Regions from separate parts of the Priestia sp. YIM B13489 genome, predicted to be linked through region 1. Evidence: riboswitches for the same ligand, from Rfam matches in the RefSeq annotation. Region 1 holds a riboswitch; the other holds the start of a gene.
The links. Region 1 has a riboswitch for S-adenosylmethionine ahead of metK (methionine adenosyltransferase). Riboswitches for the same ligand answer to the same signal wherever they lie in the genome.

Region 1 (3,803 bases):
TGATTATAAGCTGTTGCATCGTTCCATGCTTTAGAAGGCTGAAGCACTTCATCAGGAACGCCCGGAACATGAGTTGGAATCGATAAACCAAAAATAGCGTCTGTTACTGTTTCGGTATTAGCTAGTTCTCCTTCAAGGGCTGCTTGAACCATAGCTCGAGTGTAACTTAACTTCATTCGTTCTCCCACGCCGTATTCACCGCCGGTCCATCCAGTATTTACAAGGTAGACATTTACATTATGTTCATCGATTTTCTTTCCTAGCATTTCTGCATAAGTTGTTGGAGCAAGAGGTAAGAAAGGCTCACCAAAGCATGTAGAGAAAGTAGCCTGTGGCGATGTTACGCCGCGCTCTGTTCCAGCTAACTTACTAGTGTATCCGCTCAGAAAATGGTACATCGCTTGTTCTTTTGTAAGCTTGCTGATTGGAGGCAAGACGCCAAAAGCATCGGCAGTTAAAAAGACAATAGCTGTAGGGTGCCCAGCAACGCTTGGTAATACTGTATTATCAATAGAGTCAATTGAATAAGCGGCACGAGTATTCTCTGTTAAACTATTATCATTATAATCTGCTACTTTCGTATTTTGATTTAACACTACATTTTCCAGTACGGCGCCGAAGCGAATTGCATTGAAAATTTGCGGTTCTTTTTCTTCGGAAAGCTGAATGCACTTCGCGTAGCATCCTCCTTCAATATTAAATACACCAGAGCTTGACCAACCGTGCTCGTCATCTCCGATTAAACGACGGTTTGCATCAGCAGAAAGCGTTGTTTTACCCGTTCCAGATAAACCAAAGAATAATGCAACGTCACCTTCTTCTCCTACGTTAGCAGAACAGTGCATGGATAGAATATTGTTTTGAGGAAGCAAGAAGTTCATCACTGAGAAAATAGATTTTTTCATTTCACCAGCGTATTCAGTTCCTCCAATTAGCACAATACGTCGCTCTAACGAAAGAATAATGAAGGTTTCAGAGTTCGTCCCGTCTGTTTCAGGATCAGCTTTGAACGTTGGAGCTGCTACAATTGTAAACGGCTTCACATCATCATTTGTTTTTTGTTCGGCTGAAGGGCGAATGAATAACTGCTGAGCGAATAGGTTGTGCCATGCAAATTCATTAACTACTTGAATTGGTAACTGATACTTTTTATCAGCTCCAGCATATCCATTAAAAACAAAAAGTTCATCCTGCTTCTTTAAGTGAGTTAAGACTTTTTTGTATAGCGCATCGAATCGCTGAGCAGAAATTGGCTGATTGACAGGTCCCCATTCAACCGTTTTTGAAGACACAGCATCGCTTACAATAAATTTATCTAAAGGAGAGCGACCTGTATATTTTCCGGTTTCGACTGACACAGCACCTGTAGAAGTCAGCGTTCCTTCGCGTCGAGCTAGAATTTTTTCAACAAGTTGTGGAACAGATAATTGGTGTTTTGTTGTTTTTAATTGAAGCAAACCATTTAATTCGATAGACATATCAACAGTACTCATGTGCACTACCTTCCTTTTTTAGCTATTATTTATTCATTAATGTTTGAAATTTATAATTAGTATAACACATTTATTTAATTATTCTATACTATTTAACTAAAAATGTTTGTGTATTATAAAAAAATGTACGTTATACCTATTTTAGACACATGTATATGTGCTAGGAGCGAAAAAAGTGAAGCTGTTTTAAGTGAAATCCTCATTTTGATCTGTCTTATTAACTAAACTTAGTGATGATTCTTAATAAGGTGTACTATTTCGTAATTTGAGTATGTTACATTAAAACAGATTCAAACATAAAGAGATGATTTCCATTTGAATGTTGTTGACAGTGAAGCGCTTTTTCATGTATTATATGTCCTTGAACGGATACTCTCTTATCCCGAGCTGGTGGAGGGACAGGCCCTATGAAACCCAGCAACCATCGTCATTTTTTTGTGTAGACGATAAGGTGCTAACCTGATGCAAGGGCACAACCTTGATCGATAAGAGTGAAAGGCTTATGTAGAATTTGATACCTTTCCTCGATACAAGGAAAGGTTTTTTTATATTTTTTAACGTGTAATGAAAATAAGGGAATGAGTACCGTATCACAATGTATCGTATTTATAAGGAGGAAAACTGATGTCAACACAACGTCGTCTGTTCACGTCAGAATCTGTTACAGAGGGACATCCCGATAAAATTTGTGACCAAATTTCTGACTCAATTCTTGATGCTATCCTAGCAAAGGATCCAAATGCTCGTGTTGCTTGTGAAACAAGCGTAACAACTGGTTTAGTTTTAGTAAGTGGTGAAATTACAACTTCTACTTACGTGGATATTCCTAAAACAGTTCGTGAAACAATTAAAGGAATTGGCTATACTCGTGCAAAATACGGATTTGATGCTGAAACTTGTGCAGTATTAACATCTATCGACGAGCAGTCAGCTGATATCGCTGCTGGTGTAGACCAAGCGTTAGAAGCACGTGAAGGTCAAATGTCAGATGAAGAAATCGAAGCAATCGGAGCTGGAGACCAAGGGTTAATGTTTGGTTATGCATGTAATGAAACAAAAGAATTAATGCCTCTTCCAATTTCATTAGCTCATAAACTTGCTCGCCGTCTAACAGAAGTACGTAAAGAAGAAATTCTTCCTTACCTTCGCCCGGATGGTAAAACACAAGTAACAGTTGAATATGATGAAAACAACAAACCTGTTCGCATCGATACAATTGTTATTTCAACTCAGCATCACCCAGAAGTAACGTTAGAGCAAATTCAACGTAACTTAAAAGAATATGTTATTAATCCAGTTGTTCCAAACGAGTTAATTGATGAAAATACAAAGTATTTCATTAACCCAACAGGACGTTTCGTAATCGGCGGTCCTCAAGGAGATGCTGGTTTAACTGGTCGTAAAATTATTGTTGATACTTACGGCGGATATGCTCGTCACGGCGGCGGTGCATTCTCTGGTAAGGACGCAACAAAAGTAGACCGTTCAGCAGCTTATGCAGCTCGTTATGTTGCGAAAAACATTGTAGCAGCTGATCTTGCTGATAAATGTGAAGTACAACTAGCATATGCAATTGGTGTTGCACAACCAGTATCTATTTCAATTGATACATTCGGTACAGGAAAAGTTTCTGAAGAAGTACTAGTAGACGTAGTACGCAAAAACTTTGACCTACGTCCAGCAGGCATCATTAAAATGCTTGATTTACGTCGCCCAATTTATAAGCAAACAGCAGCTTACGGCCACTTTGGTCGTACGGACGTGGAGCTTCCTTGGGAGTTCACAGACAAAGCGGAAGCATTAAAAACTCAAGCTTTAGCTAAATAATAAAAAAATCTCCGTGAAAACGGAGATTTTTTTTATGCCCATTGAATACCTGCAGCAGATTTTTCTACGACAACTTCATATTCTGAAAGCAAATGCTGAAAAATGGCGTCCCATGATTGAGTAAGAGCGTATTGCCTCGCTGCATGGCCAAAGTGAAGCCGCTGATGCAAATCATCGAGTAAATCTGTAATAGCCGAACTGAATTCTTCTAAGGAGTGAGGTTTGCAAAGGTAGCCGTTTCGCCCGTGCTGAACCATCTGTTTAACTCCTCCTGCATTTGCTGCCACTACAGGAGTTCCAGAAGCAAGAGACTCCAGTACAACATTTCCGAAGGTTTCTGTTTCTGAAGGAAAAACAAACAAATCAGATGATGAATAGATATGAGCAAGTTGCTTACCTTCAAGGAAGCCTGTAAATGTCATATGCTCAGATGCTTGCTGGTGCATTTGTTCTTTTAAAGGGCCGTCTCCTACAATAACCCAG
Region 2 (3,803 bases), 180 kb from region 1:
AAGAAATGACAAACGAAGGATAATATTCCTCCATAAATTGTCTTTATGAAAAGTTTTTGACTGGACACTCTATTAGTAAACAAGCTAAAGGAGTGTCTTTTTATGTTTGAAAAACAAAAAATGGACGTTACAGATCGCGTTACAGCTAAATTTCATGACGGCGGTATGAAATTATATGTTGATAAGCAGCCAATTGGTGAAGTTAGTTACGGAACAAGCGGCAATGAATACCGCTTTGAAGAAGGTTATTCGCAAGAAAATAATAAGTTCTATCAATATACGGATGTACAAAAACAAGGTGAAACGCAAAAATATACAGACTGCGACGAAGAAGCAGGATGGTGCTAAACAGTGGCAACTGCCACTGTTTTTCTTGTCTTATGGAAACAATATGGCCTAAGCTGCTTTTTAAAACAGTTCTTTCTTGCAAATTTCTTTTAAAAAACAGGTGAACTGTGATACATTAACGAATATTGTATAGCATAAAGAAATGATGTTACTATACAACTGACGATTATGGGTGATGAAAATGGGGCTAATTGAAATTGAAAAAGTAATTATTGTCGAAGGAAAATCAGATAAAAAGCGTATCCAAGATATCATTCGAGAACCAATTGAAATTATCTGTACAAACGGTACGATTAGTTTATCAAAGCTGGATGAAATTATTGACTGTACGTTTAACAAAGAGGTATACATACTTGTTGACTCTGATGATTCAGGGAATAAGCTAAGAAAACAATTTAAACGAGAGCTTCCGGAAGCAGAGCATCTATATATTGATAAAATGTACCGAGAGGTTGCTGCCGCCCCTAGACATCACATAGCAACAGTATTACTGAGTGCCAATATCGATGTTAATGCAGAATTTTTAACATAAAAGGAATGAGCAACATGCAAGAATGGAGCGAAAAACAGCTTGAAGATCAGTTAAAAGAAGGACAAAGAACGTTTATCTTTTTCCATACACCTTTTTGCGGGACATGTCAGCTGGCAAAAAAAATGTTAACCGTAGCAGAAGCGATGCTGCCCGGTGTGACCATCGGAATGAGCAATTTAAATTATATGCCTTCAAAAGCAGAAATATTTTCAATTGAAAGTGTACCTTGTTTGATTGAAGTGAAAAATGGCGAAATGGTAAAAAAACTCTATGCGTTTCATTCCATCGAGCACGTACTTGAAGAGCTTCGATAATCAAACGTTTGTTTAAAATGAAGAAATTGAAAGAGAGTGAACCGTTGGGGCTGTTGGAATCTTGGGATATTATCCCAAGAACAAAACCTGTTGACAGCCTATCTGACACATGCTAAAATCACACTCATGAATGTTCATAAATGAATGAATATTTCCCAAAAACAAAATAATTGTTGCGAACTCTTATCAAGAGAGGTGGAGGGACTGAGCCCTGTGAAACCCGGCAACCGTCAGACTAACTGAAATGGTGCCAATTCCTGCAAAGCTATGTGCTTTGAAAGATGAGAGAAAGGATTAAATATCGAGCCTTTCTGTCATGCGCAGAGAGGCTTTTTTGATGGGGAAAATTGTTTTACGGCTTTTTCATCCTATAGGGCAACCTAACATAATTAAGTTTTTACTAAAGAAGGTGAAGAAATATGATTACATTAACAGACGTTACAAAAATTTATCAGGCCAAAAGTGGTCAAATAACAGCTGTTGATAATGTGAATCTAACCGTTAACCAAGGTGAAATTTACGGAATTATTGGTTATAGCGGAGCGGGGAAAAGTTCTTTAATTCGCTTGCTAAACGGGTTAGAAACACCAACGACAGGAACGGTAGAAGTAGCAGGTAATGATATTGGAAAAATTAAAGGCGGAAAACTCAGAAAAGCTAGACAAGAAATTAGTATGGTATTTCAGCACTTTAATATCTTGTGGTCGCGTACGGTGCGAGAAAATATTGCTTTTCCGTTAGAAATAGCAGGGATCTCAAAAGAAAAAAGAATGAAACGAGTAGACGAGCTTATCAAGTTAGTCGGGCTTGAAGGGCGTGAAAATGCTTATCCATCACAGCTTAGCGGTGGACAAAAGCAGCGTGTTGGTATTGCTCGAGCGCTAGCCAATAACCCAAAAGTATTGCTGTGTGATGAAGCAACATCAGCGCTTGATCCTCAAACGACAGATTCCATTTTAGATCTGTTAGTAGATATTAATGAGAAGCTAGGGTTAACCATTGTATTGATTACTCATGAAATGCACGTTATTCGTAAAATTTGTCATCGGGTAGCCGTTATGGAAAATGGGGCAGTGGTAGAAGAAGGACAAGTGCTAGAAGTATTCAGAAAACCTAAGCAGCCGATTACAAAACGGTTCGTTCAACAGATTTCTGAACCAGAAGAAACGTTTGAAACAATTGAACAAGTACAGGGGTTATATCCAAGCGGGCAAATTATTCAGCTTACGTTTGTTGGCGGAAAAGCAGAGCAACCGCTCATTACAACGATTTTAAAACAGTTTGATGTAACGATTAATATTTTGCAAGGAAAGATTTCTCATACACAAACAGGTTCATACGGGACGTTGTTCGTTCATTTAGATGGAGAATTAACAGAAGTTGAAAAAGTCATTGCATACATTCATGAGCAGCAGGTAGAAGTGGAGGTAATGACAAATGCTTGAGAAACTATTTCCGAACGTTATTTTAGATGATTTTATTCAAGCGACAAATGAAACACTATATATGACGGCTATTTCAGTTATAGCCACGTTTGTTCTAGGTATTTTATTGGGCTTGCTTTTATTTTTAACGTCCAAAGGACAGCTCTGGCAAAACAAACCTTTATATGCCATTGTGTCAGCAGTTGTAAATATCTTTCGTTCCATTCCATTCATTATTTTAATTGTTTTACTGATTCCATTTACCAAAGCATTGGTAGGAAGTATTTTAGGCGCTAATGCAGCGTTACCTGCTTTAATTGTGGGAGCAGCACCATTTTATGCGCGTCTTGTAGAAATTGGTCTGCGTGAAATTGATAAAGGTGTTATTGAAGCTGCTAAATCAATGGGAGCAACAACAAGCACTATTATCTTTAAAGTGCTGTTACCTGAATCGCTGCCAGCTTTAATTTCTGGTTTGACGGTAACGACGATTGCGCTAGTCGGCTATACGGCAATGGCGGGTGTGATTGGAGCTGGAGGTCTTGGGAATCTTGCATATTTAGAAGGATTCCAGCGCAGTCATAATGATGTAACGCTAGCTGCTACGATCTTAATTTTGATTATTGTATTTATTATCCAACTTATTGGAGATGCGATTACTGCAAAAATTGATAAAAGATAAAGGGAGGATTATTTATTATGAAAAAATGGCTTTCGGCTTTAGCACTAACATCTGCGCTAGTAGTAGGATTAGCTGCATGTGGATCTAACAATGGATCAAAAGATGAAAAGAAAATTGTTGTGGGTGCATCTAATACGCCTCATGCTGAAATTTTAGAACAAGCAAAACCGATTTTAGAAAAACAAGGAATCGACTTAGAAATTAAAAAATTCCAAGATTACATCTTACCGAACACAGCTCTTGCAAACAATGAAATTGATGCAAACTACTTCCAGCACGTTCCTTATATGAATTCAGTGCTGAAAGATCACAAGGGTGAAAAAGGGTATGATTTTGTAAGTGCCGGTGCCATTCACATTGAACCAATCGGTATCTACTCTAAAAAATACAAAAGCTTAAAAGATCTTCCGAAAAACGGCACAGTTATTATGCGTGATGCAGTAGCAGAGCAAGGACGTATTTTATCGATTTTTGAAAAAGCCGGCGTAATCAAATTAAAACCA

Region 2: linked by a shared signal. The riboswitch ahead of ACFX4W_RS16975 (methionine ABC transporter ATP-binding protein) and the one ahead of metK (methionine adenosyltransferase) in region 1 are both predicted to bind S-adenosylmethionine.

The regions. Positions count from the first base shown of each region.
Region 1 is NZ_JBHZOQ010000053.1:2,002,120-2,005,922, forward strand. It holds gene pckA (phosphoenolpyruvate carboxykinase (ATP)) at 1-1,493, opposite strand, end outside; SAM riboswitch class I at 1,868-1,985, shown strand; gene metK (methionine adenosyltransferase) at 2,118-3,320, shown strand; gene ACFX4W_RS16040 (glycosyltransferase family 4 protein) at 3,353-3,803, opposite strand, start outside.
Region 2 is NZ_JBHZOQ010000053.1:2,183,832-2,187,634, reverse strand. It holds gene gcvH (glycine cleavage system protein GcvH) at 1-23, shown strand, start outside; gene ACFX4W_RS16990 (YusG family protein) at 103-348, shown strand; gene ACFX4W_RS16985 (toprim domain-containing protein) at 530-880, shown strand; gene ACFX4W_RS16980 (thioredoxin family protein) at 895-1,194, shown strand; SAM riboswitch class I at 1,375-1,482, shown strand; gene ACFX4W_RS16975 (methionine ABC transporter ATP-binding protein) at 1,614-2,639, shown strand; gene ACFX4W_RS16970 (methionine ABC transporter permease) at 2,632-3,300, shown strand; gene ACFX4W_RS16965 (MetQ/NlpA family ABC transporter substrate-binding protein) at 3,318-3,803, shown strand, end outside.